Regions from separate parts of the Salinicola sp. 4072 genome, predicted to be linked through region 3. Evidence: predicted binding sites of a transcription regulator. Region 3 holds the regulator's gene; each other region holds the start of a gene.
What was found. Region 3 encodes FliA, which starts transcription of late flagellar genes. Its sites were predicted from a motif close to CTAAAGTTNNNNNNNNNNCNGCCGATA; they were not measured.

Region 1 (11,073 bases), on a different contig from region 3:
CTCGCCTGCGACCGCGGTGCTGCTGGCGATCATCTTCTATGCCCTGATCCTGGGCGCCGTCTGGCTGATGGGCAACGTGATTCACTGGCTGGCGCGTCGCTATCCGGAGCGACCGGATCTCAGCCATTGCGTGGTGTTCGCCGGCTACATGGCGACGCCGATGTTCCTGAGCGGCGTGGTCGCGCTCTACCCGCTGATATGGCTGTGCTTGCTGGCCGGCATCGCGGGGCTCTGCTATACGGTCTACCTCGTCTATGCAGGCCTGCCATCCTTTCTGGGTATCGATCAGCACGAGGGCGTACGTGCCTCGAGTGCGGCGCTGGCGATCGGCATTCTCGTGCTCGAGGCGTTGCTGGCGATCACCGTGCTGCTGTGGGGTTACGGCGCCTCGCTGGTCTGACTTCCGACGATTCTTTCGACGCTCGGCGCCCGCCATAGGGGCGGGCGCCGTTTTGGGGCCGACAGCATCTGGACTCGACCCAGGTCGATGGATTAGGTTACTCCGCGTTACCTCTCCGTCACTGGGATTTTCGCGATGCAACCTCCGTTTCGACGCCTGATCGCTGGCGCTGTCGTGATCGGCCTGATTCTGCCGCTGACCGGCTGCGGCACGCTCTTCTATCCCGAGCGCAAGGGGCAACTGCAGGGGCGTATCGATCCCGGCGTGGCGATTGCCGACGGGCTGGGCCTTTTGTTGTTCATCGTGCCGGGCGTGATCGCCTATGCCGTGGATTTTTCCAATAACACCATCTATCTCCCGGGCTCCCATGAGGCGTCGATCGATCGCGTCCATTACGAGGGCAATTTGAGCGCCGACTCGCTGGCCTCGATGATCGAGACACGTACCGGTCACGATCTCGCTGCAGAGGCGCAAGCGCCCATCGTCGAGCGGGTCGCGACGCTGGATCAGGCGGTGTCGAGAATCGAATTCGGCCCGGCAGTGCCGCCGCCTATCTGAATCGCACCCGTCTATCTGAATCGCTCCCGTCTATCTGAATCGCTCCCGCTTGCCTGAACGGCTTCCGAATCAGGCCGGTCGCGATTTCGGCGCCACGAGCAGCGCCAGCATGCCGGCTACCAGGCCCCAGAAGGCAGCGCCGACCCCGAACAGCGTCACGCCGGAACCGGTAACCAGGAAAGTGATCAGTGCCGGCTCGCGGTGATGAGGCTCCAGCAGGGCGCGATGAAGGCTGCCACCGATGGTCGAGAGCAGCGCCAGCCCGGCGATTGCCAGCACCAGCGCCTGGGGCAGGGCATCGAACAGCGTGCCGATCGAGCCGCCGAAAAGACCCGCCAGTAAATAGAAGCCTCCTGCACAGATCGCCGCCGGATAGCGTCGGTCGGCATCGGGGTCGACATCCGGCCCCATGCAGATCGCCGCGGTAATCGCGGCCAGGCAGACGCTGAAGGCACCGAAAGGCGCCAGGACCAGGGTGGCCAGCCCCGTCCAGATCATCAACGGAGAAATCGGCGCGTCGTAACCCGCGGCACGCAGAGTCGCCACGCCCGGCGCGTTCTGCGAGGCCATCGTCACCACGAACAGCGGGATGCCTACGCCGATCAGGCTCGACAGCGAGAAGGTTGGCCAGATCCAATGGGGTACGCTGACGATCAGTTGTGCCTGCCGTGTATCGATTTCGCCCAGCAGCCCCGCAACGCCAAGCCCTGCCAGCAGCACCAGCACGATGGCGTAGCGCGGTAGCCAGCGCTTGGCGGCGAGATAGATCAGGAACATCGACGACACCAGCACAAAGTCGCCGTTCAGCGAGCCGAAGGCATCCAGGCCGAAGCGCAGAAGCACCCCCGCCAGCATGGCCGCGGCGATGGACTGCGGAATGATCTGCATCAACCTGGCGAACCAGCCGGTAATGCCGCAGATCAGGATCAGCACGGCGCAGAAAACGAAGATGCCGATCGCCTCGCTCAATGGCAGGTCGGGCAGGCTGACGGCCAGGAGCGCGGCCCCCGGCGTCGACCAGGCCGTCAGGATCGGTTGCCGGTAGCGTAGCGACAAGCCGATCGAGGTGACGCCCATGGCCAGTCCCAGCGCACTCAGCCATCCGCCGATCTGGATCGGTGACGCGCCAGCTGCCGCAGCCGCCTGGAAAATGATCGCTGCCGAACTCGTATAGCCGACGAGGACCGCGACGAATCCCGCCGTGACGTGGGAAGCCGTTATCGTCGTGCCGTGCCGACGGTCGGCCGGTAAACGTGCCATGAACACATTCCTGAAAATCGGAAGGAATGTGCGTTATAACGTACATTGCGCGATCTCGGCAACGTGCGCTATAACGCACATGAGCACAAATAAAACCTATAGACGTGAGTGCATACGAGTTTCGCACTGGCGGCATTCAGGCAGGGCGCAAGCATCAGGCGATGACAGGAAGCGGGCGGAGGAGAGATGGACGCGAATGTCTCGGTGATCGGCCGACACATGAAAAAACGACGCGCCGAGCGTGGCTGGAGCCTATCCCGGACGGCCGATATCTGCGGAGTGAGCAAGGCGATGCTGGGGCAGATCGAGCGGGGAGAGTCGACGCCGACCATCTCCACGCTCTGGAAGATCGCCAGTGGCCTGCAGGTGCCGCTGTCGCAATTCCTGGTGCCCGAGGGCCTCGCGCTGCAGCGGATGGAGGCGATGCCTCGCCATCACGATGCCTCGGGGATGATCGTGACTCCACTGTTTGCGTTCGATCCGGTTCTGGGGTTCGAGATGTTCGCGATCGAGCTGCTCCAGGATACCTTGAGCGAGTCCGCGCCCCACGCCGCTGGCGTGGTGGAGCATCTGGTCGTGCTGGAAGGGCGAATGGAGCTCTTCGTCGACGGCGGCTGGCAGGCATTATCCGCCGGCGACGCGGTCCGATTTCCCGCGGATCAGCCCCATGCGTACCGCAATCGCAACCCGGAGCCGGCAAAAATCCACGATCTGATTCACTATCCCTTCAGCGGCTGAGGCGCCGTTTCGGGCGTGAATGGGTCGTCTTCTTCCGGCTTCCTGCAGCCTGCGGGTTCGGCCAGCGTGGTATCCAGCAGCGCTTGCGGTCGATAACGGGCGAGCAGTGCCCAGAGAATCGCTGCCGTCTCGTGATCCGGCTGGCCTGAATAGCTGGCCGGGCGAAAGTGCATCTGGAAGGCGCGCGTCACGTCCCGTGTCTCGCCGTCGATCACCCCCGTCGCCGCCAGCGAATAACCGTACGCGCTCAGCGCTCGTTGATATTGCGTGATCGAGGGCGAGCACTGGGCGAATCGATGACGAAAGCTGGCGATATCCTCGTCTCTCGGCCAGGCGCCGACGCCGGCATCATGCAGGCGTTTCCAGGGAAAGCGCGGGCCAGGGTCGATCTTGCGCGACGGCGCGATGTCCGAGTGTCCCAGGATGGCAGTCGGCGGCAGCCGATAGCGGCGAATCACATCCTTCGCCAAGGCGATGACCGCACGGATCTGGTCCTCGGGATAAGGCTCCCATCGCTGACCTTCGAGCGTCTCCTGCGGGCCACGGTTGACGATCTCCACGCCGATGGAGGTGTCGTTGAGCTGGGTGCGGTCTTCCCAGGCGCTGACGCCGGCATGCCAGGCGCGGTCTTTCTCGTCGACCAGTTGCCAGATCTGCGGCAGATCATCCGACAGGGAGGGGGAGCGGGGCACCAGATAGTGTGAGCTAACATCGGGCCCGAGCAGGGTGCGCATCGCCCGGGACGCCTCTGAGTCGGTGTAATGCAGAATCAGATAACGGATACGCTGGTTGTAGGCATCGGAGCGGTGCGCGCGGTCGGCGATATAACCGCTTCGGGTCTCCATCGTCGGTGAGCCGGCACAGCCGGCCAGTATCGTCAGCAGCATCCAGCCGGCCAGCAGGCTCCCGGCTCTGCGCGGATGAACCTGTCGTCGAGGCTTCATAGCACACCCAGCAGATAACGGGTCAACAGACCCAGAGTAAGCGTGATCGAGAAACTCAGCATGGTGCCGAGCAGTACGTACTCGGTCAGCTTTCGATCGCGGTCTTCGTAGAGATCGCCGAAGCGAAGCACTGACTTGGCGGTCAGCAGAAAGCCGATAGCGGCCATCTGATGGCTGAGAACGAAGGTCAGAATGAGAAAGCGTTCGAGCATGCCGATCCGGGCACCTGCATCGGCCAGCGTGCCGCGTGTGTCGACGCCTTCGCTCCAGCGCCGCATGATCAGCGCGATCAGTATCGACGCAGGGCGCAGAACCACCAGATAAGCCAGCGCGACGAGCAGCGTCCGGGGTTGCCACAATAGCGCCAGCTGGACCATCGGCACGGCCATGTCGCCGTCCACGACCCACCACCAGACGAGTCCCAGTATCAGCAGATGCAGAAACTGGTCGAGAAGGAAAAAGCGAACCCGGTGCGCCGGGGCGTAGCTCTTCAACGTATCGATCAGCCAGTGAGATGCGCCGATTCCCGAGGTGGCGATCAGTGCGGCGTGCACGCCGGTACCGAAAGCGAGCAACACGGCGAGGCTCAGCGACATGTGAATGCCGACGTGCCAGTAAAGCGATAGCGTGCGGAAATGGTGCTGCTGCTTCCGAGCCGCCCAGGTATCGCTCTGCAACAGAAAGTCGGCAATGGTGTGCGACAGCAGCAACGCCAACAGCAGCGACAGACTCGTCTCGTTCATGTCAGTGTCTCCAGGCGCTGCCGGCTGAACGCCAGAAAGTCACGGATCAGCGGCCAGCGTGCGGCACTCAGGCGCCGGTTGATCGTCGGTTGAGAACGACCCAGACGCCGGGCAAGTTCGCTTTGCGAATGGTCGGTCGTCAGATTGAAGCGAATCACTTCCGCGGCGTTATGGCTCCAGTGGCTGACGATGTCGTCGGCAAACCGGATCAGCAGGTCCAGTTCGGGCTGCGGGGTCGCCAGAAACAGCCCCAGGCGTCGATCGCCCTGGCTCAACGCGTCCAGCCCCTGCCCGGACCGGATGAACGCTTCGCCATCGGCATCGATGAAATTCTCGAGCGTGGGCACCGTGGCCTCGCCGATGCCGACCGCGATTCTTGCGTCCCACATCTGCTGTCTGGAAGGGGAGTGCTCGATCAGGCTGGCGCGCATGATCACGGCGGCGGCGAGCGAATCCCGCGGCTCGGGAATCGCCACCTGGAACGCATCCCCCCGAAACCGGGTACCCACGGCGCCCAGTGACTGTCCGAGGCGTTCGATACCGGTATCTATTGCCCGTCGAAGCTTGCGCTTGTCGCTGATATCGCGCGACGCGACGATATCCCCGCTGAGCACGCCAATCACTGACATGAGGCTCCTCATCGATAGCCATTCATACGACCATAACTATAGCCAAAAAAAGCTATTTTTGCGCTTATGCGCAAAAATCACTATAACCGCAATGGCGGTATCGGTAACGTCGATGAGGATAAGGTAAAGAAAGACTGTATTTATATCCAGTATTCTGCTGTAAAGATTATTGTCTCAAAGATTGTTGTTTCAAAGATTGTTGTCTCGAACGGGTCATGCCGTGGATTCGATGGACGGCTGAGATCCCTCGAGCGTAGTGTCGGCCCCCATCAGCCTGGATGCCACCTGGTTTCTGCCCCGGGCCTTGCAGTCATAAAGCGCCTCATCGGCATGGGCGATCATGTCGTCGATATCGACCAGCAAGCCATGAGGGCTGGTGGCCACCCCGACGCTGACGGTGACCACGGAAGCCACCGAGGAATATTCGTGAGGAATGCCCAGCGCCTGAATCATGGCGCGCATGGCATCGGCCAGTGCCCAGGCTTCGTCCTTGTCGGCATTGATCAGCAGTACCAGGAACTCTTCGCCACCCAGGCGTACCACCACATCGGTTTCTCGACGGAAGGTGTCTTTCAGCACGCCAGCGATATCCACGAGGCATACATCGCCGGCCGGGTGGCCGTAGTGGTCGTTGAATGCCTTGAAGTGATCGACATCGATCATCATCGCCGACACCGTGCAGCTCAGGCGCCGGCTGAGAGGGATGAGCACGTCGAGCTGGCTTTCCAGCATGCGCCGGTTGCCGAGTCCGGTCAGTGGATCGTTCAGCGTCTGTTCCAGCAGAGCGGCGTGGTCACTTCTCGACTCTTCGATCAGCTTCTGCAGGTTCCGCGTCAGCAAGCCCACGGCGTCGGAGCGGCGGGAAAGATCGAAGGGCATCTGCTGCGGCGTGTCGCGCGGCGTGTCGCGGAATTCATGCACGAAGCGCACGTGATCTGCCAGCCGCCTGACCGGGGCCAGCAGTCGACGATTGAATAGCCAGAAACTGGCAACCAGGCCCGACAGCCCACTGAAGAGGCAGACCAGCACGGCAATCATGAATGGCCCGCCGGCGCCAACCAGCCAAGCCGCGCCCAGCATCAACAGCGAGGAACCCAGCCAGATTCCAGCCAATTCCACTATCGTACGGGTCGATAAGCGACTTTTCTTTTTTGTCATGTCCTGAACCGATGTTCTGGTCATCGAAAACGTCTGACATCATCAGACAGCCGGAAATCGAACCCATTCATATGAAGCTTGAAGTGAATCGAGTCTTCCGTTCAGTGGCGATGGGGAGCGAATTGTAGCTCACTCAAGACACGCATAACCAATTAGTTATCATTGATTTAGGATGCTCTTATCCACCGAATTCCGCTAACCTGGAATTTTCATATGCAGCATTTCCTAGATAATGCTGCCCAGCTTCCGGAGGCTAGTGTTTTTATCCAGGTAGTCTCCTCATTGCAAAGCGATATCGAGATAAAGTAAGCGCTGGGGTGGGTAACCTGATAAAGAACCGTTAGCTTCGCGGTACCCAAAGGTTGATGTTGAGGCGTGTCGTAGCGAACTATGAGTTAAATTAATATTGTTAATCGCTACGCTTTAAAAAACACTCCGGAAAGACTTGAAAGTTTTTACATATCCGCAATAATGTCCACGCTTAAACCAATCCGCAACGGACCAACGAATGTCTCTACTTAGCGATTACGTCAAGAAAGAACAGCTCCTGAAGCAGCTTGAAGAAGAGCTGAAGCGGATGGAGGGTGATCAACGTCTGAAGTCCGAACTCGAGTTCAAGGAGAAGCTCGAAGCCTTGATGGCGGAGTACGGTAAGACAACGCGTGACGTCATCGAATTGTTGAACCCGAAATCTGACAACGCCCAGCCCGCGACTGCACAGACCGGATCAACCGGTAGCCGCCGCAAGCGCAAGCTCAAGATTTACAAGAACCCCAACACTGGGGAGGTCGTCGAAACGCGCGGCGGCAATCACAAGACCTTGAAGGCTTGGAAAGACGAACACGGTAGCGATGCCGTCGAGTCCTGGGTCGTCAGAACGGAAGACTAAGCGCCTTTTTCTTCTTCATGCGCTTGGCCAAAAAACAGAACCCTCCGCCGAGATACAACGGCGGAGGGTTTCGTATTTAGCGGCTCTCGAACCGCAAGCGAATCTCAAGCCTTGGAGCTGATGCCGCCGAAGCCGTTGTGGCGGGACTCGCCCTTGGGTCCGTAGACGCTGCCCCCGATGGCGCGGTTCAGAAAATCGATGGCCTGTTGATTGTGCTCCAGCCGCGTGGAGATGATGTGGCCATTGAGGCGATTGGTCCGACGGACCTGCTCTGCCAGTTCTCGAATCCGCTGCCAGGTTTCATGCTTGTCCAGTGACAGGGCAAACTGCTCCGCGCCCCGACTTCCCATGCCGAATCCTTGCGATTGCTGATGCTCTCGCCGGAGACTCTCGATCCGGTCGAGGTCATTCAGCTGCTGTTGCTTGAGCGTGGCCAATTCACCGAGACGCTCTCCATCGGCCCTGCCGGCACCGAGACAGCTGGCCTCCGCATCGAGTGTTTCCGCGAGCGCTTGCAACAGGGTCTGTTGTTCGGCAATCAATTCAGCTGGCGTCATGCAGAATTCCTGAAACTGGACCTGAAGTCAGGGATTATTCACCCAACATATTGCGAACGCTCTGGACCAGACCGTCCGCGATCTTGCTGGTATCGAGTTCGAGCCGGCCTTCGGAGATCGCCTGGCGGATATCGTTGACACGGGCAGTATCGATATCTCCGCTCTCGTCGCCCCTCGGGATCTGGCTCAACGTTGTCCTGGAGCCGGCCGTCGTCTTGGCGGCTCCCAGCGACTCCGCGCTTTTGCGCTGCTCGGCGGCCTCGTTCTGGGGCGGGCGAGTCAGCGGTTGCGTTTGATCGATTTTCAAGGTCATTACCTCATGGCTGGATGCACAATCACGTACTTGCTTACGTTATCGGCAAGGCCAGCGGAAGCTGAACGAAATTCGAACAGAGATTTGTTAAAAAAATTATCTGGACGGCTCACAGGTCGACGCGCAGCCGATCCTGTCCCGTCACTCTTCCCTGTAGAATCTGATCATCCTCCGTCTTGAGGCGAATGGTGCTGCCTAATTCACCGTTATCCAGCGCCTCGACGCTGCGACTGATGCGAAACCCCTGGCCCACGGCGGTCAGTACGACCGTATCACCGCGTTTCACCATCCACGGCTTTCTGATCATGTTATCGGTCAGCGTCGCGCCCGTCGGGATGCGTCGCGTGGCAACCCTGCCGACCGCCTGGTCGAGGTCATTGAGGTAGCCACGGCGCAGGCGGGAAATATCCGCCTCCTGCCAACCCAGCATCGTCGCATCGATCCGTTGACCCGGATCAATCGACTGGAGTGCCACCAGGTGGCGAACCATCGCCGAAACCGTGGCCTGCAGATAGCGCGTCCGGCTGCCGTCGCTGCCGCAATGAACGCCTACCGTAACCCGGCCCTGAGGCACTCCGGGGCGTGGCAAAAATGGCTGCGGTGTCGAGCAGTCGCCGAGATCGACGTCGCTTTCCCGAATATCGATCGTCACCTGGTCGCCGAGAGGGGCAGTGCGCTCCTTCAGGAACTGCCGCGCGCTGGCGACGACGGCGTCGGAGGGTTCATCCGCCGATGCCGCGCGGGTGATCGAGGGAAGCGGCAGCAACGATAGCGCGAAAAGCAGCGCCATCAGCGTGGCGGCGCCGGCGCGGAGCACAAACTGGCGAGACGGTCGATGTTTCAACCGGGTACGCGGGAACGCTTCTGTCGGATCGGCACGCATATCACGGGTCTCGGGCTGTTCGCGGATCTCGTGGGGCTGTTCTCGGGGCTGGGTCCATGTCACGGAGCCAGGTCACGGATCCAGGACCAAGCGCGTCCCGGCACAGCGTGTCGGTGGACGCAATCCCCCACGTTGGAAAACGATTGTAGGCGTGCCCGCCATCGAGCATTGATGAAAATGGCGCGCAATTGACGGTCTGTTTACGGGTTTGAATCGTGCCGCCCGCCGCTATTCTCCATCCTGTCAATTTTCCAGCGAACGCCATCCGAGGTGCACGGCATGTTCGACAAGTTGGATAACGCGCTGCGCTTCCAGCAGGAGGCCATCAATCTGCGCGCAGAGCGTCAGCAGGTACTGGCCAACAACATCGCCAATGCCGATACGCCCAATTTCAAGGCGCGGGATTTCGATTTCCGCGCGGAACTGGATCGGGTCATGGAGCAGGGGCGGAGCGAAGGCTCCGGCGGGCTGTCGCTGGCTCGGACATCTGCCCGACACATTCCGGGGCAGGCGCCAGGCGGGTCGGGTGTTCAGGATCTGCTCTACCGCATTCCCGATCAGCCGAGCCTCGATGGCAATACGGTCGATATGGATCGGGAGCGCTCGGCCTTTGCCGACAACTCGCTCCGCTACCAGGCGGATGTCACTTTCGTCAGCCGCAAGATCCAGGGGCTGAAGAAAGCCATGCAGTCGGAGTAACACGATGTCCATGTTCAGTGTATTCGATATTTCCGGTTCGGCGCTGTCGGCCAATTCGCAGCGGATGAACGTCACCGCGAGCAACCTCGCCAATGCCGACAGCGTTGCCGGGCCCGACGGGGAGCCCTACCACGCCAGGCAGGTCATGTTCCAGGCGATGAGCCAGCAAGGCGGCGGTACGGGCGGCGTCCGCGTCACCGGTGTGGTCGAGGACGACGTCACGCCGATGCGCATGGAGTACCGTCCCGGCCATCCGCTGGCCGACGATCAGGGCTACGTTCAGATGCCCAACGTCGACCCGGTCAACGAGATGGTCGACATGATCGCCGCTTCCCGCTCTTACCAAGCCAACGTCGAGGTCATGAATACCGCCAAGACGCTGATGACCAAAACTCTCACCATCGGCGAAGGCTGATCGGTGTCGGGCCACATCAAGGAGATGTCATGTCCAGTCCGGTGATCGGTAGCAGTACGTTAGCCAATATCAATGACACGGCCGCCAGCAGCGCCACCACGGGAATGGAATCCGGCAGCGAGCTCAATGATCGCTTCATGACGTTGCTGGTCACCCAGTTGAAGAATCAGGACCCGACCAGTCCGATGGAAAACTCGGACATGACCGCGCAACTGGCGCAGATCAGTACCGTCAGTGGTATCGAAGAGCTCAACGACAGTCTGTCCGAGATCAACGACCAGATCGATGCAGGGCAGGCCTTGCAGGCGACGGCGTTGATCGGCCAGGGCGTGATGGTGCCGGGCAACGAGATCCTGGTGGGGTCGACCGATGACACGGGAGGCGTGGTCGCGACGCCGATCGGCGTGAATCTGGATAGCGCCGTCGAGGATCTGCAGATCGATATTCGCGGCCCCAGCGGCGAGATCATCGACAGCTTGTCCACCGGTCCGCTCGAGGCCGGCGTGCACAGCTTCAACTGGGATGGCGAGTTGGCTGACGGCTCCAGCGCCTCCACCGACAGCACCTATACCGCCTCCCTGACGGCGACGGTGGGAGACGAGACATACGCACCGGCAGCGCTGAATTACGCCCTGGTCAATGGCGTGATCCAGGGTGCCAATGGACCGCAACTGGACTTGGGACCTGCTCGGGATCCCGTGGCGCTCTCGGAAGTGCGTCAGATTCTCTGAGCAAAAGCATTGACGACACGAAACCGCTTGAGCGTACGCAACCGATAAACGTAGGGGATGAATCATGGGCTTTTCACAGGCATTGAGCGGCGTCAACGCCGCTTCCCAGCAGCTGGATGTCATCGGCAACAACATTTCCAACTCGCAGACCAAAGG
Region 2 (8,040 bases), on a different contig from region 3:
CGATCGCGCCGTTGGCGCGTCTCAAGATGGTCGCGCCGGGGAACGACAATCTGGTGCGTGGCGAAGACGGCCTGTTTCGGATGCCACCGGCCCAGGGGCAGGACGTGGCGGCGCCGATCCCGGCCGACGATACCCTGCGTCTGGTTCCCGGGGCGCTCGAAGGCAGCAATGTCACCGCCACCGACGCCATGATTTCGATGATCGACAGCGCTCGACGTTACGACATGCATATGAAGGTGATCGAAAGCGCGGACGAGAACGAACAACGCGCCAACAGCCTGCTTTCTCTGACCAGTTGACCCTGACCAGTTGACCCTGACCAGCTGAGGCTGGTCGCTGGCTGGCTTACCGACAACGAGGTTTTGTCATGATCAAATCTTTATGGACGGCCAAGACCGGCCTGGAATCGCAGCAGGTCAAGCTGGACGTGATTTCCAACAACCTGGCCAACGTCTCGACCAACGGTTTCAAGCGGTCTCGTGCCGTCTTCGAAGATCTGCTGTACCAGAACGTGCGTCAGCCCGGTGCCCAGTCCTCGGTGGTCGATACGCTGCCATCCGGCATGCAGGTGGGTACGGGCGTGCGTCCGGTCGCCACCGAGCGGCTGCACACCCAGGGTGGTCTGCAGAACACCGAAAATTCCCGCGATCTCGCGATCAACGGCAAGGGCTTCTTCGCCGTACAGATGCCGGACGGCACGACCGGCTACACCCGTGACGGCAGCTTTCAGGTCAACGAGAACGGCCAGCTGGTGACCGCCGGCGGTTATCCGGTCGATCCGCCGATCGTGATCCCGCAGAACGCGCTGTCGATCACCGTCAGTCAGGATGGCGTTGTTTCCGTGACGCAGCCGGGGACTTCCCAGAGCAACGAGGTGGGGCAGATCATGCTCTCCACGTTCATCAACCCGACGGGGCTGCAGAGCATCGGCCAGAACCTGTACCTGGAAACCGACGCTTCCGGCCCGCGTAACGATCTCAACCCCGGGCTGGATGGCGCTGGCGTGCTCTATCAGGGATACGTCGAGACTTCCAACGTCAACGTGGTGGAAGAGATGGTCAGCATGATCGAGACGCAGCGCGCCTACGAGATCAACAGCAAGGCCGTCGAAACATCCGATCAGATGCTCCAGCGTCTGACACAGCTATAAACCGGGGAAGGCGCGTGTTGCTGACCGCAGAATTGGCCACGGTGTGGCGCAGGGTGTTGATGCTGACCGGCCTCTGTCTGGTGCTGATCGTGGCCGGCTGTGCCCAGATTCCGCGCCATTCCGTGGTCGAGAACTCCTCCCCGGTGGAGATCCCGTCGACACCGCCGACGCAGGCCAACGGCTCGATCTATCAGGCGCGCTTCGGCTTCCAGCCACTGTTCGAGGACCGTCGTCCGCGTCAGATCGGGGACATCATCACCATCGTGCTCGACGAGCAGGTCAGTGCCAGCAAGAGCTCGGCGGCGAATGCGTCACGAGACGGTTCGGCGACTTTCACGCCGACGCTCGTGCCGGACGCTCTCGATACCCTGACCGACTATGGCATGGACCTCGAAGGCGAGAACATCTTCAACGGTTCGGGGGGCGCCAATGCCAACAACACCTTCACCGGGACGATCACCGTGACCGTCTATGATCTGCTGGCCAACGGCAACCTGAAGGTTCGCGGGGAAAAGCAGATCGCGATCAACCAGGGCACCGAATACATTCGGTTCTCCGGCGTGGTCAATCCACGCGCGATCAGCGGTTCCAATACCGTGCAGTCGACGCAGGTCGCCGATGCCCGTATCGAATATGTCGGTGACGGCTATATCAACGAAGCGCAGACCATGGGTTGGCTGCAGCGCTTCTTCCTCAACATTTCGCCGTTCTGATGCCTATGTCCGCTCCGCTTCGTTCATTCCGATCGCGTCGCTCGCCGCTGGCCAGAGCGCTTCTGTTCCTGGCGATCCTGCTGTTCAGCCTGGGCGCTCAGGCGCAGCGCATTCAGGATCTGGCCAATTTTGCCGGCGTACGCGACAACCAGTTGGTCGGCTATGGTCTGGTGGTCGGTCTCGACGGCACAGGCGACCAGACCACTCAGGCGCCGTTCACGGGGCAGAGCATCACTAACCTGCTGTCGCAGCTGGGCGTCACGGTTCCCGCGGGCACCAACATGCAGCTGCGCAACGTGGCGGCGGTCATGGTGACGGCCAGGTTGCCGCCGTTCTCCCGCCAGGGGCAGGAGATCGATGTCACTGTCTCGTCGATGGGCAACGCCGATAGCCTGCGCGGCGGTACGCTGCTGATGACGCCGCTGAAGGGGGCGGACGGTCGCGTCTACGCGCTGGCTCAGGGCAACGTCTACGTCGGCGGCGCCGGGGCGGAAGCGGCGGGCAGCAGTGTTTCCGTCAACCATCTGGCCGCCGGCCGTATTCCGGGGGGCGGCCTCGTCGAGCAGGAAGTGCCGATGCGACTGGGCGACGCCAGTGGCACGCTGAACCTGTTCCTCAAGAATGCCGATTTCGAGAACGCGCGACGTATGGTCGTGGCGATCAACCAGGAGTTCGGCGCGCCGGTCGCCGCCGCGCTCGACGGACGCACGGTGCAGTTGAAGCTGCCGGCCAACGATAATGATCGCGTTACCTTTCTGGCTCGCGTGCAGGGAGTGAACGTCACCACCGAGCGTGGCCCGTCCAAGGTAATCGTCAATGCGCGTACCGGCTCGGTGGTGCTGTCGGACACCGTCACGCTCAATCGTGCCGCGGTGGCCCACGGCAACCTGTCGATCGTCATCGATTCCAATCCCCAGGTCAGTCAGCCCAATGCGCTGGCTGGTGGCAACACCGCGGTCGTTCCCAACGCCGACATCACCGTACAGCAGGAGGGCGGTGCGCTGCAGATGGTTCAGACCAGTGCCGATCTGATGGATGTGGTCAACGCGCTGAACGCATTGGGCGCCTCTCCCCAGGATCTGATGTCGATTCTCCAGGCGTTGAAGTCTGCGGGATCGCTCAACGCCGAGCTGGATATCATCTGATGGCGATCACCAACGATCTTTCGGGGCAGTTTGCGCTCGACGTCCAGAGCGTGCAGAAGCTCAAGTACAGTGCGGCCAACTCGCCGCAGGGGAGTCTCAGGGAAGCATCGCGCCAGTTCGAGGCCGTGTTCCTGCAGATGATGCTCAAGAGCATGCGCGATGCCAGCCCCCAGTCCGGTCTACTACAGAGCAATCAGATGGACATGATGCGCTCGATGCAGGATCAGCAGTGGGCGCAGCAGCTGGCGGGCAAGGGGCTGGGGCTTGCCGATCAGCTGGTGGCGCAGCTCGAGGGTAGCGGCCTGCCGGGCACCTCGGCACTGCCCGCCGCCTCGGGCGCTACGGGCGACGATGCCTCGGCCCTGATCGCCGGCATTCCGCGGGGTACGCCACGGCTGTTGCATGGTGGCCTTCGCACGCCGGGATTTGCGCCGGATCTGTCACGGCATGAGATTGCCAGCGCTGCCACGGCCAACGGCTCGTCATCGACATCGGCATTGATGGCAGACGAGACCGACGATCGTCCGGTGCACGTCCGCGCCTTCCTCGACAGTCTGGCAGGGCCGGCCAGGCAGGCGGAACAGACTTCGGGCGTGCCGGCCGAGCTGATTCTGGCCCAGGCCGCGCTCGAGACCGGCTGGGGGCAGCGGGAGATCCCCACTGCCAGCGGCGGCAACAGCCACAATCTCTTCGGTATCAAGGCCGGCCAGTCCTGGCAGGGCGACACCACGAATATCACCACTACCGAGTATGTCGACGGACGACCGGTCAAGATGGTCGATCGCTTCCGCGTCTATGACTCCTATACCGACGCCTTCAACGATTACGCCAAATTGATCGGTGACAACCCTCGCTACCAGGGGGTCGTGGCGGCTTCGACACCCGACCAGGCGGCTCAGGCGTTGCAGCAGGGCGGTTACGCCACGGATCCACGCTATGCCGAGAAGCTTCGCGGCATCATGGCGCAGTTGGGCTCGCTAGAAGCCGGGGCAGGTCGCGATCTGCTGGCGGCAGCGAATAATGCCGGCAACTCGTTCGGCCCTGACGACCTGCCCACGGCGATTTTCTGATCGGCGGTAACAATTGGTTGCGAAATCGCTGCCTGAAGGGGTCAAGAAGCGGCTCTCGCGGCCGATAGAAATCATAACCTTGCACGGACATCGCCAGCATCGTCATGGCGTTTCACGGGATAGCGATATGAGCCTGTTTTCGATTGGCCTTAGCGGTTTGAGCGCGGCGCAGAATGCGTTGTCGACGACCAGCAACAACATCAGCAACGTCTACACCGATGGCTATAGCCGACAGTTGACGCTGCTGGGACAGAACAGCAGCGGCGAGGGTGGCGGGTCCGGCGTCAGCGTCGACGGCATCCAGCGCCAGTACAACAGCTATATCAGTTCGCAGCTCAATCAGGTCAATACCCGCGAGTCGGCCCTGGAAACCTACCAGAGCCAAGTCAATCAGATCGATGACCTGCTGGCGGACAGCGATTCCGGCCTGACCACGCTGATGCAGAATTTCTTCTCCAGCCTCGAGGACCTGACCGGCGCACCCGCGGACGCAGCGGCGCGCGAAGGGGTATTGGGCAGCGCTCGTAGCATGGTCGCACAGTTCCGTGCTTACGATGGCTATCTCAGCGACATGCGTGAGGGCATCAACGGCCAGATCGGCGACGTGGTCACCCAGGTCAACGATCTCAGTGATCAGATTGCCGATCTCAACAAGCAGGTGACGTTAGCCCGTGCCAGAAGCGGCGAAGAGCCCAACGCGCTGCTGGACCAGCGCGACAAGCTGGTCAGCGATCTCGGCGAGCTGGTGGACGTCAACGTGCAGGTTCAGGATGGTTCGACCTACCAGGTATCACTATCCAACGGTACGCCGTTGGTTGCGGGCAAGATGTCGTTCGACCTGGTCGCCGTCAAGAACAGCGAAGATCCTTCCAGCATCACGATTGCCTACGAAGATGGTGCCGGCTCGCGTTCGCCGCTCAAGGAGTCCGTCATTCAAGGCGGTGAATTGGGTGGGCTGATGAGCTTTCGCAGCGAAACCCTCGACAGCGTCCAGAACCAGATCGGTCAGTTGGCGGTGACACTGGCAAATAAATTCAATGACCAGCATGAGGCTGGCGTGGATGTCAACGGTGATCCCGGCGTGGCGTTTTTCGAGATTGGTAGCCCGACCGTCATTGGCAGTGCCAATAACGCAGGCAGTGGTTCGATGATTGCCGAGTATGGCGACATCAGCCAGTTGACGGCTGACGACTATCAGCTGACCTATCAGGCGGATGGCTCCCTCGAGGTCGAGAACCTGAGCAGCGGCGAGAAGCTCGAGGATGTCTCTCCGGATGCTGATGGCAATCTGTCCTTCGGCGGGGTGACGCTGACTCCCGGTACCCCGCCCCCGGTTGAAGGCGACGTCTTCACGCTACAGCCGACTCGCAATGCGGCCGCCGGGTTCGATCTGGCACCGATCGATGCTAGCCAGATCGCTGCGGCTGGTACCGAGAACAGCGGCACGGGTAATAATACCAACGCCCTGGAATTACTCGACCTGCAGAATAAGACGCTGGTTGGTGGCGTCGCGACCTTCAGTGGCGGCTACGCGTCGCTGGTCAGCGATGTCGGCAACCGGGCGGCGATTACCGATGCCAACCTCACGACCCAGCAAGGGTTGAGCGATCAGCTTTACGCCTACCAGCAGGCCGATTCAGGCGTGAACCTGGACGAAGAGTACGCCAACCTGATGCGGTATCAGCAGTACTACTCTGCCAATGCCAAGGTCATCGAAGCCGGTTCGACCATCCTGGATACGATTTTGGGGCTGCGCGCTTGAGAGCTGTCGAAGCGCCGTTTTTGAATAATCATTGAGTGCGCCTGATCGGGCGCCGTCGAGGAGAGAGCCGTGCGTGTCAGCACCGTGATGATGTTCGAGCGCAGTGTCAGCTCGATGAACCGCCAGCAGGGCGCTTTCATGGAAGTTGGCGAGCAGATCGCTTCCGGCAAGCGTGTGGTGCGTCCTTCCGATGACCCACAGGCTGCATCGCGGGCGGTCGGAGTATCGCAATCGTTGGCCACCAATGCCCAGCAGAGCGACAGCCGGGTAACGGTGCGCAATTCGCTGAGTCAGGAAGAGAGCGTTCTCGACAGTGTTTCTGACGCTTTGACCCGGGCCAAGGAGCTCATGATCCAGGCCGGCAATGGCACGCTGAGCGACGCCGATCGCCAGTCCCAGGCGTCGGAGCTGCGCGGCGTCTACGAGGCGCTGTTGGGGCAGGCCAACTCTACCGACGGTAACGGAAGTTATCTCTTCGGCGGTTACAAGGATAGTTCCGCGCCCTTCGGCAAGAATGACTCTGGTGCCGTGGAGTACGAGGGCTCCGACCAGGTTCGCCAGCAGAAGGTCGATTCGTCGCGAATGATGGAAGTGGGTAATACTGGGAAAGACGTCTTCCAGTCGGTGGCGGCAGGCGCGGGTTACGTGGCGAAGGCGGGTGACACCAACAGCGGAACGCTGACTTTCACCGGTCCTCAGGTGGCGGATACGACTGCCCCGGGTTATGGAGAAGGTTATACCGTTACCTTCGATACTACAGTAGAGCCGACGACTTATCAGGTAACCGACTCGACAACAGGTGATGAGGTCTCTAGTGGTGATTACGCGGCAGGCCAGTCGATCGAGTTTGCCGGTATCAAGTTGACGCTTGAGGGTACACCGGAGCCGGGTGACGTGCTAGAAGTTGGACCAGCTGAGGATATGGATCCCGACGTTTTTACGACGTTGGAGAACATGCTCTCTGCCCTCGAGAATCCTCTGGATTCCGAGGCTGACAAGGCGGTATTCGCCAATACGCTATCGACCTCCAGCCGGGAGCTGGATAACGCGCTGGACAACGTGCTGACCGTGCGCGCTTCCGTCGGTGCACGACTGAACGAACTGGACACGCTCGATACCGTGGGTAGCGATCGCAAGATCAGTTACACCCAGACCCAGAGCGATCTGATCGATCTGGATTACACCACCGCCATTTCGGACTATGTCCTGCGGCAGGTGGGGTTGCAGGCGTCGCAGAAGGCCTTCGTCGATTTGCAGGGGACTTCGTTGTTCGACTTGATGTGATGTTTGGTCTGACGCGGCGTCGGATTTCAACCGCCAACGTATCGGGCCGTTAACGGCCCGGTTCGAAGTAAAAGGGGCGCATCCTGCAGGATGCGCCCCTTTTGTTTGGTTGAGCTGTCGATTGGCGAATTGGAGAGGGGCTCGGGTCGAGATCGATTCCCGTTGCGATGTCAGGTCAGGGCGTGCCGGCCATCTGTTCGATCATGCCCTGCATGAAACGAAGCTGCTGCTCGAACAGATCGCTCCAGAAGCCTCCCATATCCGGAATCAGTGCGGTAATCAGCACCAGGCCAGCGGTCAGTGTCATCGGGAAGCCCACCGAAAAGATCGAGAGCTGTGGCGATGCGCGATTGAGAATGCCCAGTGAGAGATTGATCAGCAGCAGCGCGGTGACGATGGGAATCGCCATCAGCAGGCCGGAGGAGAAGATGGTGCCGCCCCAGCGGGCCAGCGTCTCGGCGAAGGTGGCATCGATCGAGGTCGAACCGATGGGCAGCACCTCGAAGGTCCAGGCGAGAATTTCGATGGTGATCAGATGTCCGTCCATCGCCAGGAACATCAGCAGCGTCAAAAGCTCCAGCAGGCGTGACAGCACCATCGTATTGGTGCCGGCATCCGGCTGAAAGAAGGTCGCGAACCCGAGGCCCATCTGCATGCTGATGAACTCCCCGGCAGTCTGCACCACGGCGATCATGATCCGCAGCACCAGGCCCATGGCGATACCAATGAGAATCTGCTGAAGCATGATGCCGAAGCTTGCCAGCGAGAACAGGGGAATCGCCGGCATCGGTGGCAGGGCAGGCGCGATGGCCACAGCGATTGCGGCCCCAAGCAGCGCCTTTACCGGCGTCGGCACGCTCGGCAAGCTCCACAGCGGTGAGGCCATGAAGAAGGCGAGAATGCGAACCGTGGGCCA
Region 3 (11,073 bases):
GTCAAGGTCACCGATAAATCTCGCCGTCTGGCGGAAAAGCACTATCCACAGTTGCTGGCGGGGCGCAAGCGGGGCGTCAAGCTCGACCATGGCGAGTTGAAGCCGCGGGGAATGCTCCCGGCGATCCGGCGTCTCAACTTGCGCTCGCTGAAAGGGCGACTGGTCACGATGACGGTGCTGGCGCTGGTTGTGCTGGCGGGCAGTGGTGGGGTTTCGCTGTTTGCGCTGCATCAAAGCGGCCAGCGATTGGAGCAGCTGACCAACAACGGGTTGGAGGATCTGGCGCGGCTACAGAAGATCGATCAGCTGATGTCGAAAGGGCGATCTCTGGTCGACAAGCCGGTCAGCAACCCGATGGCGGCTGACCTGGCGCCGGTCAATGAGCAGGTCGATGCGCTTATCGCCGAGCTCAACAAGACCTGGAATGCCTACTATCAGGATCGTCCCGCCAACCAGACGGCAACGGCGGAAACCTTTGCCGCCGATCTTCAGAGCTACGTGGATGATGGCCTGAAAGGCGTCATGACGGCGCTCAACGGGGGGGATTTCTACCAGTCCTACGTGGCATACAACGACGTGCTGGAGGCCAACAGCGATCAGATCAGCAGCGATCTGAACGCCCTGGTGGAAGCAAAGCGTGCGAGCGGGACGGAGATGGCAATCAGCGCTGCCGAATCCCAGCGCACCATCATGATCATCTTGATCTCGTTGCTGGCCGTAGGAGCCATCCTGCTGATCACCGTAGGCCTGACGACGATACGCGCAACGCTGAAGCCGGTGCGCGAGGCCCTGGAATTCGCGCTACAGATCGCCTCGGGCAACCTGGGTGCCACATTGAAACAACGCAGTAACGATGAAGTGGGACGTCTGATCGGGGCGCTCAATCGCATGCGCCAGAGTCTGGGCACGATCGTGGGCGACGTCAATTCGAACGTGGCGGTTGTGGTCCCGGCCACGCGGGATATCGCCAGCGGTAACGAAGATCTCTCCTCACGTACCGAACAGCAGGCTGCTTCACTGGCGGAGACCGCAACCAGCATGGAGCAGATGACGGCGACCGTGAAACAGAATGCCGACAATGCTCGCCAAGCCAGTCAGCTGGCAGATGGCGCGACCGACACCGTACGCCGAAGCGGCGAGGTGATGGGGCAGGTCGTTGGCACCATGGATCGTATTACCGATAGCTCGCGCAAGGTCGCCGATATTATCGGCGTGATCGACTCGATCGCGTTCCAGACCAATATCCTGGCACTCAATGCCTCCGTCGAGGCGGCGAGAGCCGGCGAACAGGGGCGTGGTTTTGCCGTGGTGGCCGGCGAAGTGCGCAACCTTGCCAGCCGCAGCGCCGATGCCGCGAAGGAAATTCGCAGTCTCATCGATAGTTCGACCCAGGAGGTGGGGCGTGGTGCCGATCTGGTGCGTCAGGCCGAAGGGTCGATCGATGAAGTGGTCAATGCCGTGACGCGTGTCAATGACATCATCAGCGAGATCTCCGCGGCCTCCGAAGAGCAGACCAGCGGGATTCAGCAGATCAGCCAGGCGGTCACGCAAATGGACCAAGTGACCCAGCAGAACGCCGAACGAGTGCAAATCACGGCAACCACTGCCGCCGAGTTGCGAGCCAGCGTCGAACATCTGACCACGTCCATTGCCGTGTTTCGTCTTGCGGGCAGCGGTGACGAGCGCGTGGTTCGAATCGAAAACCCTGCCTCCGTCACGCATGCTGACGACAGGCAGCATAAAACCAAGCCGGCGAAATCCCTGGCCAAACAACCGGCGGCCGATCGTCGTGCGGCGACGGATGACAATGAGGAGTGGGAGGCATTTTGAAAACCGAGGCAGCCATGTTCTCGAGCCCCGGATCCCAAGGTGGCAACGGTGACAATGGCACGGGTTTCACGCGAGACCTCGATTTTACCCCGCGCGATTTCGAGCGGGTTCGGGATCTGATCTACCGCCGTGCCGGTATCGTCATGGCGGATAATAAACGAGAAATGGTCTATAGCCGCCTGGCCAAGCGGCTACGCCTGCATGGCATGAATCGTTTCAGCGATTATCTGGACAGACTCGAGCGCCGGTCCGATTCCAAGGAGTGGGAAGCTTTTACCAACGCCTTGACCACGAACCTGACGGCCTTCTTCCGTGAAGCCCATCATTTCCCGGCATTGGCCGAAGAAATACGTCGACGCGGACCCGGCATCAAAATCTGGTGTGCCGGTGCCTCTACCGGGGAAGAGCCTTATTCCCTGGCGATGACGGTGAGAGAAACGCTGGGTGCCGCGGCATCTCAGGTGAAGATCCTGGCGACGGACATCGATACCGAAGCGCTGAACGTCGCTCGCGCCGGTATCTATCCGCTGGAAGTGGTGGAGAAACTCGGTGAGGCCCGTTGTCGGCAATTTTTTCAGCGTGGTAGCGGGGCCCGCGCCGGCAAGGCGCGAGTGCGCCCCGAACTGGCGGCCATGATCGATTACCGGCCGCTCAATCTGGTCACGGGAACGTGGTCCATCAATGGCCCGTTCGACATCATTTTTTGCCGCAACGTCATGATTTATTTCGATAGAGAGACACAGACGAATATCCTGCGTCGTTTTGCGTCCCAAATGAAACCGGATGGCCTGCTGTTTGCCGGTCACTCCGAGAATTTCTCCTTCCTGAGTCAGGCTTTTCGCTTGAGAGGCCAGACCATTTATACGTTGGCATCGCCGTCGGCGCGAACGACGCCGGACGTCTCGCGCTAGGGAGTGAAACGGTGAACCCGAAGATCAAAGTACTTTGTGTCGATGATTCGGCGCTCATTCGCGACTTGATGACCAAGATCATCGATGCCCAGCCGGACATGACCGTGGTTGCCACGGCGCCGGACCCGCTGGTGGCGCGGGACCTGATCAAGAAGCACAACCCCGACGTCCTGACGCTGGATGTCGAAATGCCGCGCATGGACGGGCTGGATTTTCTCGAGCGTCTGATGCGCTTGCGCCCGATGCCGGTGCTGATGGTTTCCTCGCTGACGCAGCGGGGCTCCGAAATCACGCTGAGGGCGCTGGAGTTGGGTGCCGTCGATTTCGTCGCCAAGCCGGAAGTCGGGATCCGGGACGGCATGCTGGAATATGCCGGCATGATCGCCGAGAAGATCCGGGCTGCCGCGCAAGCCCGGCCAAGCCGCCAAGGCGCTCTGGCCAAGCCGGCGGCACCGCGTGAAGTATTGAAGGCCCCGATGCTGTCGAGCGAAAAGATCATCATTATCGGCGCCTCGACGGGGGGGACCGAAGCCATTCGCCAGGTCATCGAGCCGTTGCCGGCGAACAGCCCCGCAGTGTTGATTACGCAGCATATGCCGGGAGGCTTTACGCGCTCCTTCGCTGAACGGCTCGATCGTCTTTGCCGGGTCACCGTCAAGGAAGCCGAAGACCGTGAGCGTGTCCTGCCCGGGCATGTGTATATCGCACCGGGGGACTGGCACATGCGCCTGACTCGCTCGGGAGCGAACTACGTGATCGCGCTCGATGACGGTCCTCCCGTCAATCGCCACCGGCCCTCGGTCGATGTGCTGTTCCAGTCAGCCGCCATCTGTGCTGGCCGTAATGCGCTGGGTGTCATCCTGACCGGGATGGGACGTGACGGTGCTGCCGGGCTTCTCAAGATGCGCGAGGCCGGCGCCCATACCGTGGCACAGGACGAGGCGAGCTGCGTGGTATTCGGCATGCCCAAGGAAGCGATCGCGCTTGGCGGGGCGACTGACGTCATTGCACTGAATGATATTGCGGGACACCTGGTTCAGCAGATGCACTTGGCCGGACGCGCGCAGCGCGTATAAACAGGACGTTTAAAGCGAGCGGGCATGCTGCCGATAACCTGACCATGCCCGCCTAATGAAGTGAAGAGGAAAGATGATGGCTGACAAGAACATGAGCATCCTGGTAGTGGATGATTTCCCGACCATGCGTCGGATCGTCCGCAGTCTGCTCAAGGAACTCGGGTTCGAAAATGTGGAAGAGGCCGAGGATGGGCAGGAAGCATTGACCAAGTTGCGTGCCGGTGGCTTCGAATTCGTGGTCTCAGATTGGAACATGCCCAATCTCGATGGTCTGGAGATGCTCAAGGAGATCCGTCAGGATCCCAAGCTCTCCTCGCTGCCCGTACTGATGGTGACGGCCGAAGCCAAGAAAGAAAATATCATCGCGGCTGCCCAGGCCGGCGCCAACGGCTACGTCGTCAAACCGTTCACTGCGGCGACGCTCGAGGAAAAGCTCAACAAAATTTTTGAAAAACTGGGCAAGTGACGCCTACGGAGGGTAGATCATGAGTGGTGCCAACCCTCAAGGCAGCGGTGCGGAAAGCGTGGCTCCCGACGATCTGATTCGCCGTATTGGCCATCTCACTCGCATGCTGCGTGAGAACATGCGTGAGCTGGGCCTCGATAAAGAGGTGGAAAAGGCGGCACAGGCGATTCCCGATGCTCGTGACCGGCTCAGCTACGTCGCGTCGATGACCGAACAGGCGGCGGAGCGCGCGCTCAATGCCATTGATCATGCCCAGCCTCTGCAGAATGCGCTCGAGAGTGAAGCGATCGCCCTCGACAAGCGTTGGGACGAGTGGTTTGCCGAGCCCAAGGCGCTCGACGAAGCCAAGGCGCTGGTCAAGGACACCCGTTCCTATCTGCAGAACGTGCCAAAGCAGACCAGTGCCACCAATGCCCAACTGCTCGAGATCATGATGGCGCAGGATTTTCAGGATCTCACCGGCCAGGTCATCAAGAAGATGATGGACGTGATCCACGAGATCGAGCAGCAGCTGGTGCAGGTACTGATCGATAACGCGCCCGAGGGAACCGAGCGTCGTGAGCGCGCCACTCGCGTGGCCGAGCAACCCGACTCGCTGCTCAATGGCCCTCAGGTCAACCCGCAGGCTGCCGATGTCGTCAGTAGTCAGGATCAGGTCGACGATCTGTTGGACAGTCTCGGGTTCTGATCCCGGCCGGGAAGGCCTTTCCTCGCCTTCGCAAATGTCTAGCCTCCCGAAATAGCAGGGTGTTCATCCTGCTATTTCTCCGTTTGATACTCCTTCTCTCCAAGCAGAATAGCGTCCAGGTATTCATCCCCTTCCGTGGCGGAGTGCGCGCTTGGCCGAGCAGAACGACAGCGATCAGGAAAAGACCGAACCGGCGACGCCCAGGCGAATCGAGAAAGCGCGAGAGGAAGGGCAGGTCGCGCGGTCACGTGAACTCGCCACTTTCCTGCTGCTGGTCAGCGGTGTGCTGGGTCTATGGGTCATGGGCAATAATCTCTATGACGAGTTGAGCCTCGTCATGGAGCAGTCCTTCCTTTTCGACCATGGGCTGGCATTCGACAGCGCCCGGATGTTGAGCCACGTCTGGGTGTTGGGGCAACATACGCTGGTTGCGTTGCTGCCTCTGTTTCTGTTGTTCACGACCGCGGCGATCCTGGGGCCGACGATGCTGGGTGGCTGGCTGGTCTCGGCGAAATCGCTCAAGCCGCAGCTCGGCAAGCTGAACCCGTTCAAGGGTTTGAAGCGCATGTTCTCGACCCAGGCGCTGGCGGAACTGGCCAAGGCCATCGCCAAGTCGGTACTGGTCGGCGGCGTCGGCGTGGCGTACCTGTGGGCGCAGCACGATACGCTGATGGGTCTCATGGAGATGCCGATCCAGCAGGCGCTGGCCACGGCGATGCGCTTGGCGGCCGTGGGCTGTGCGCTCATCGTGACCTCTTTGATACTGGTCATCCTGATCGACGTTCCCTACCAGCTCTGGAGCCACAACAAGAAGCTGCGCATGAGCCGCGAGGACATTCGACAGGAACACAAGGAGACCGAGGGCGACCCGCACGTCAAGGGCCGCATACGCTCTCAGCAGCAGGCCATGGCGAGACGGCGGATGATGAGCAAGGTGCCGACCGCCGACGTGATCGTGACCAACCCGACGCACTATGCCGTGGCACTGAGCTACCAGCAGGATTCCATGTCCGCTCCCCGGGTCGTCGCCAAGGGGGCCGATCACGTCGCCGCCAAGATCAGGGAGCTCGGCGACGAAAATCGCATACCGCGACTGGAGGCGCCGCCGCTGGCGCGTGCGCTGTATCACCATGTCGATCTGGAACAGGAGATCCCTGGCGATCTCTATACGGCGGTTGCCGAAGTCCTGGCCTGGGCCTTCCGCCTCAAACAGGTCGAAACCGACGGCGGCGATATTCCGCCAACGCCCCGCGACCTGCCCGTGCCGCCAGCGCTAGACGAAGCGGCGTCAGATTCTTCCAAGGAGAGTGAATGAACGCGCTCACCCAGTGGTTCGGTCAGCGCAAGTGGCCGGCTGACACGCAGTTCAAGATCCTGGCCGGCCCTGTGCTGATCATCATGATCTTGAGCATGATGATCCTGCCGTTGCCGCCATTCGCGCTCGATCTCTTTTTCACCTTCAATATCGCGCTGTCGATCATGGTGCTGCTGGTCAGTATGTTCACGGAAAAGCCGCTGGACTTCGCGGCGTTCCCGGCGGTCCTGCTGTTCTCGACGCTGCTGCGACTGTCGCTGAACGTGGCATCCACCCGTGTAGTGCTGATGGAAGGGCACGAGGGGGGCGATGCCGCAGGCAAGGTGATCGAGGCCTTTGGCGAGTTCCTGATCGGCGGCAACTTCGCCGTCGGCCTGGTGGTGTTTTTGATTCTGGTGGTGATCAACTTCATGGTCATCACCAAGGGCGCCGGGCGAATCGCCGAGGTGGGGGCGCGTTTCACCCTGGATTCCATGCCCGGCAAGCAGATGGCGATCGATGCCGACCTCAACGCCGGTCTGATCGGCGAGGAAGAGGCTCGCAGGCGGCGTACCGAGATCAATCAGGAGTCGGAGTTCTACGGCTCCATGGACGGTGCCAGCAAGTTCGTCCGCGGTGATGCCATGGCCGGCCTGTTGATCATGGTGATCAACCTGATCGGCGGGTTGATGATCGGCGTGGCGCAGCATGGCCTGCCATTCGGCGAAGCCGTGAAAACCTATACATTGCTGACCGTGGGCGACGGCCTGGTCGCCCAGATCCCGGCGCTGGTGATCTCGACGGCGGCGGGCGTCACGGTCTCCCGCGTCAATACCGATCAGGACGTCGGTCAGCAGCTGTTGAGTCAGCTTTTCAACAATCCGCGCGTCATGTTCCTTGCGGCTGGCGTCATGGGACTGCTCGGTCTGATCCCCGGCATGCCGAACGTGGTCTTCCTGCTGTTTGCCATCATCCTGGGGGCGCTGGGCTGGTGGATGTCCCGGCGCGAGCAGGTCAAAGCCGTGCGCGCAGTGGAAGAAAAGGCACCGCCGGCAGTACAGGAAACGCCGGAGGCGAGTTGGGACGACGTTCAACTGGTCGATACCCTGGGCCTGGAAGTGGGGCACCGCCTGATCCCGCTGGTGGATCAGCGCCAGCAGGGGGAACTGCTGGGACGCATCAAGAGTGTGCGCAAGAAGTTCGCCCAGGACGTCGGGTTCCTGCCGTCGGTCGTCCATATTCGCGACAATCTCGAACTGAGCCCCAACGCCTACGTGATCACCCTGAAGGGCGTGGAAGTCGGTCGTGCGGAGGCGTTTCCGGGCAAGTGGCTGGCGATCGACCCGGGCCAGGTTTCCGGATCGCTGGATGGAACCCGGACCCAGGACCCTGCGTTTGGCCTGACCGCCTACTGGATCGATACGGCGCAACGGGAGCGAGCCCAGATCTACGGCTACACCGTGGTGGACGCGAGCACCGTGATCGCCACGCATCTCAACCATCTGCTGCATGAAAACGCTGGCGACATGCTGGGACGCGCCGAGGTCCAGCAGCTTCTGGACAAGGTGGCGGAGCAGCAGAAGTCGCTGGTGGAAGACGTGGTGCCCAAGCTGCTGGCGCTGACGACGTTGCAACGCATCCTGCAGAACCTGCTTGCCGAAGACGTCCCGATCCGCGACATGCACACGATTCTCGACGTGCTGGCGGAGTACGCGCCGCAGCAATCCGATGCCAACGAGTTGACCGCGCTGGTACGCGTTGCGCTGGGCCGGGCGATTACCCAGCAGTGGTTCCCGGGACGCGAGCCGATGCACGTAATGGGGCTGGAACCCCGGCTGGAGCAGGTTCTGGCTCAAGCGCTCAACAACGGCGGCGCGCTCGAACCGGGGCTGGCCGATACGCTGATGCAACAGACCGCCGCTGCGGTGGAGCGACAGCAGAGCCGTGACGAGCCCACCGTGCTGGTCGTTCAGCATGGCCTGCGGGCGCTGCTGGCACGTTTCCTGCGTCGTCAGATCAAGTCCCTGGTCGTGCTTTCTCAGGCTGAAATTCCTGATGACCGCAACTTGCGAGTCACCACGACCATCGGGGCATCGTCATGACTGGCGGTGTCCGGTCGATGAGAACGGGGACCCTGTCTACGATGCCACGGGCGTCGTCTCTGTTAAGAGCGTTTTCCCTGGTGCCGAACGTGCGCTCAAAGGCCACCTGCATGCTAGGCGGTGCGATCACCACGGTTGTGATGGTCATGGGTACGATCGCGCCGGCCTGGGCGGCCCAGGCCACTTGGGTAGGCCAACTGCCGCGCCAGACGATCGTGGTGTCGGAGCGACCCTTGGAAAGTGCGCCGATCACGCTGCCGCCGTCGGCGGAACAGGGCGAAATCGCGAATGTTCGTTGGGTGTTCGAGACCGATACGCCAGCGCCGACGTTGAAGACCTGGCTCTGCCATGGGCAGCTCTGTCTACCGCTGGCTCGGTCGCGAGGGGAAACGCAGCGCTTTTCGGGGCGAGCCACGTCCATTCCGTTCCGTCTGCGTTTCCTGTGGCCACCGGGAAAGCATGCCAACGGCAACCGGGTAATCTCCGGCGGCCAGCTGATCGTCGACTACCGCCAGTGAGGCCGACAAACAGCCGAAATAGCCGCTGGAAAACGGGCAGTTTGCCGTCTTGGCTCGGCGTCCGCGCGGCATAATGGGATATAGGTCATGCGTCCCATGACCGTAAGGTGTTTTGCACGAGGCCATTCGATGTATACCGCACAGGGCAAAATCGATCAGCACGCATTGATTGAGCAGTACATGCCGATGGTGAGACGCCACGCGCTCTCCCTTCAGGTGCGCCTACCCGCCAGCGTGGAACTCGATGATCTCGTTCAGGCCGGCATGCTCGGTCTGCTGGACGCCATGGGGCGCTACGACAATTCGCACGGCGCGAGTTTCTCGACCTATGCCAACCAGCGCATTCGCGGCGCGATGATCGACGAGCTGCGTAGCCGTGACTGGATGCCGCGCAGCGTACGGCGTAACGCCCGGGCGCTGGACCAGGCCGTGCGTCGGCTGGAGCAGCACTTGGGGCGGGCGCCGGACGAGCGCGAAATCGCCCAGGAGATGGGCATGTCCCGTGACGACTATCACCAGCTGCTGGCCGATGCCAACAACGGCTTTCTGCTGGCGTACGACGAGAGCGACACCGAGAACGGCATCGCCTCGGTTGCGGAAGGTAACCTGCCATCGCCGTTGGAGGCGCTGCTCGATGCAGACAACCGTACCAATGTGATGGCAGCGATCGATGCCTTGCCGGAGCGGGAAAAGCTGTTGCTGGGGCTCTATTACCAGGAAGAGCTCAACTTGAAGGAGATCGGCGCTGTGCTCGGCGTCAGCGAATCCCGCGTCTGCCAGTTGCACAGCCAGGCGGTAGCGCGTCTACGCAGCCGTCTGAACCACTAATCGCCTGAACCACTAGTCGCCTGAATCACTAATCGTCTGAGCTCCGATCGAGATCGGGCGCTCTGCCCAAGCCGGAACACTCGACAGATCCCGAGCGCCTATCCAACCGGGCATGGCTACGTTGTCATGCCCGGTTGGATAGGCGCTTTGACGTTGGGCGTTGCTTAGTCGGCGGCTGGCGACGTCGTCGAGACAGCGCGGATGTCTTCGGCGATTTGCCGCGCCACGTCGTCCCACACGGTACCCAGAGTGCGCACCAGCGCAGGATAGCCGTCATCGCTCAAGGGTTGCGCGACCTCGAAGTGGCGCTGTGCCACCAGGTCGTTGCCATCATGGAGCTGCCATTCCCCCGATGCCACCGCCTGACCGTCATAGCGGCCCTGAAACTGGTCGACACTGAGCGTCAGTCGTTGCGCACCCGCTTCGCTGCGGGCGGTGTTCAGGACTACGATATCCGGCAGATTGGCCGCCAGCGATTGCCGCAGACGGCGTGTCAATTGCTGCCCCAGCGACTCGGCCCACAGGTTCTGGTTGGCCGCGTTGAGTTCGATATCGCTGGTCTGCATGACGATCCCTTCCTGGTCGAGGTAGCTGGCCACCTCGACAGGACCGACCGCCAGCGTGGCCGCTTGCGGAGAAGGTTCGCTCGCCTGCTGCGGACTGTCGGCCTTCGGCAAGGTATACCGGTTGGTCGGCGTCGACTGGGAGGCGCAGCCGGCAAGCGCCGCGGCGGCGATCGCCAGCAGGGCGGTGGCGCCAACTCGGCGCCAACGGGGCAGGGACGACTTCATCATTGGGGAGCCCTCGGCACGGGATCGGTTTGAACTTCACGGTCGAAAATCAGCGCGTTGGGTTTTTCGCTCAAGGTCTTGGCGACTGGCTGCAGATCCCGCGTCAGCATCTCCAGCTGCTTGAGCGTGTCATTCAGCTGACGATACCCCGAAGAACCGGCAGAGAAGCCATTCAGCGTATTCTGAAGTTCCTGCAGCGTGTCATTGAGACTGCCTGGCAACTGCTGGGTCGCAGGGTCGGAGACGATGGCATTGACCGACTCGGCGATCTGGCGCACCTGTTCGAGCGTCTGCTGGGAGGTCTGCATGGTCTCGTCCAGACGATCGAGGATCGGTTCGACCTGCAGCTCGTTGAGCTTGTCGAGCAGGTTGGAGACCTTCTGTTCGATCTGGGCAAAGCCGCCGGAGATGGTGGGGAACACCGGCTTGTCGTCGAACGTCATCGCCTCGTAGGGAGGTGCGTCGTCGCTGAAGTTCAGGTCGACGAACAGCGCGCCGGTGAGCAGATTGCCGGCCTTGAGCGTGGCGCGCAGGCCGTGCTCGAACATGCGTTCGAGGCGGGCACGCCA

Region 1: the regulator FliA is predicted to act here: its motif matches at 8,230-8,256, upstream of flgM (flagellar biosynthesis anti-sigma factor FlgM).
Region 2: the regulator FliA is predicted to act here: its motif matches at 4,119-4,145, upstream of flgK (flagellar hook-associated protein FlgK).

What each region holds. Positions count from the first base shown of each region.
Region 1 covers NZ_JAXOVV010000007.1:89,018-100,090, reverse strand. The annotation lists gene R3F72_RS07450 (Yip1 family protein) at 1-400, shown strand, start outside; gene R3F72_RS07445 (hypothetical protein) at 536-958, shown strand; gene R3F72_RS07440 (benzoate/H(+) symporter BenE family transporter) at 1,028-2,218, opposite strand; gene R3F72_RS07435 (helix-turn-helix domain-containing protein) at 2,405-2,956, shown strand; gene R3F72_RS07430 (N-acetylmuramoyl-L-alanine amidase) at 2,938-3,900, opposite strand; gene R3F72_RS07425 (DUF3307 domain-containing protein) at 3,897-4,643, opposite strand; gene R3F72_RS07420 (hypothetical protein) at 4,640-5,272, opposite strand; gene R3F72_RS07415 (GGDEF domain-containing protein) at 5,486-6,385, opposite strand; gene R3F72_RS07410 (histone-like nucleoid-structuring protein, MvaT/MvaU family) at 6,939-7,319, shown strand; gene R3F72_RS07405 (flagella synthesis protein FlgN) at 7,424-7,876, opposite strand; gene flgM (flagellar biosynthesis anti-sigma factor FlgM) at 7,911-8,183, opposite strand; gene flgA (flagellar basal body P-ring formation chaperone FlgA) at 8,299-9,135, opposite strand; gene flgB (flagellar basal body rod protein FlgB) at 9,352-9,771, shown strand; gene flgC (flagellar basal body rod protein FlgC) at 9,776-10,186, shown strand; gene R3F72_RS07380 (flagellar hook assembly protein FlgD) at 10,216-10,917, shown strand; gene flgE (flagellar hook protein FlgE) at 10,982-11,073, shown strand, end outside.
Region 2 covers NZ_JAXOVV010000007.1:79,127-87,166, reverse strand. The annotation lists gene R3F72_RS07370 (flagellar basal body rod protein FlgF) at 1-299, shown strand, start outside; gene flgG (flagellar basal-body rod protein FlgG) at 368-1,150, shown strand; gene R3F72_RS07360 (flagellar basal body L-ring protein FlgH) at 1,210-1,863, shown strand; gene R3F72_RS07355 (flagellar basal body P-ring protein FlgI) at 1,869-3,008, shown strand; gene flgJ (flagellar assembly peptidoglycan hydrolase FlgJ) at 3,008-4,078, shown strand; gene flgK (flagellar hook-associated protein FlgK) at 4,206-5,840, shown strand; gene flgL (flagellar hook-associated protein FlgL) at 5,910-7,124, shown strand; gene fliR (flagellar biosynthetic protein FliR) at 7,300-8,040, opposite strand, start outside.
Region 3 covers NZ_JAXOVV010000017.1:61,733-72,805, forward strand. The annotation lists gene R3F72_RS12525 (methyl-accepting chemotaxis protein) at 1-1,830, shown strand, start outside; gene R3F72_RS12530 (CheR family methyltransferase) at 1,845-2,741, shown strand; gene R3F72_RS12535 (protein-glutamate methylesterase/protein-glutamine glutaminase) at 2,753-3,817, shown strand; gene cheY (chemotaxis response regulator CheY) at 3,894-4,283, shown strand; gene cheZ (protein phosphatase CheZ) at 4,303-4,971, shown strand; gene flhB (flagellar biosynthesis protein FlhB) at 5,123-6,286, shown strand; gene flhA (flagellar biosynthesis protein FlhA) at 6,283-8,367, shown strand; gene R3F72_RS12560 (flagellar protein FlhE) at 8,478-8,885, shown strand; gene R3F72_RS12565 (RNA polymerase sigma factor FliA) at 9,015-9,713, shown strand; gene R3F72_RS12570 (PqiC family protein) at 9,878-10,507, opposite strand; gene pqiB (intermembrane transport protein PqiB) at 10,504-11,073, opposite strand, start outside.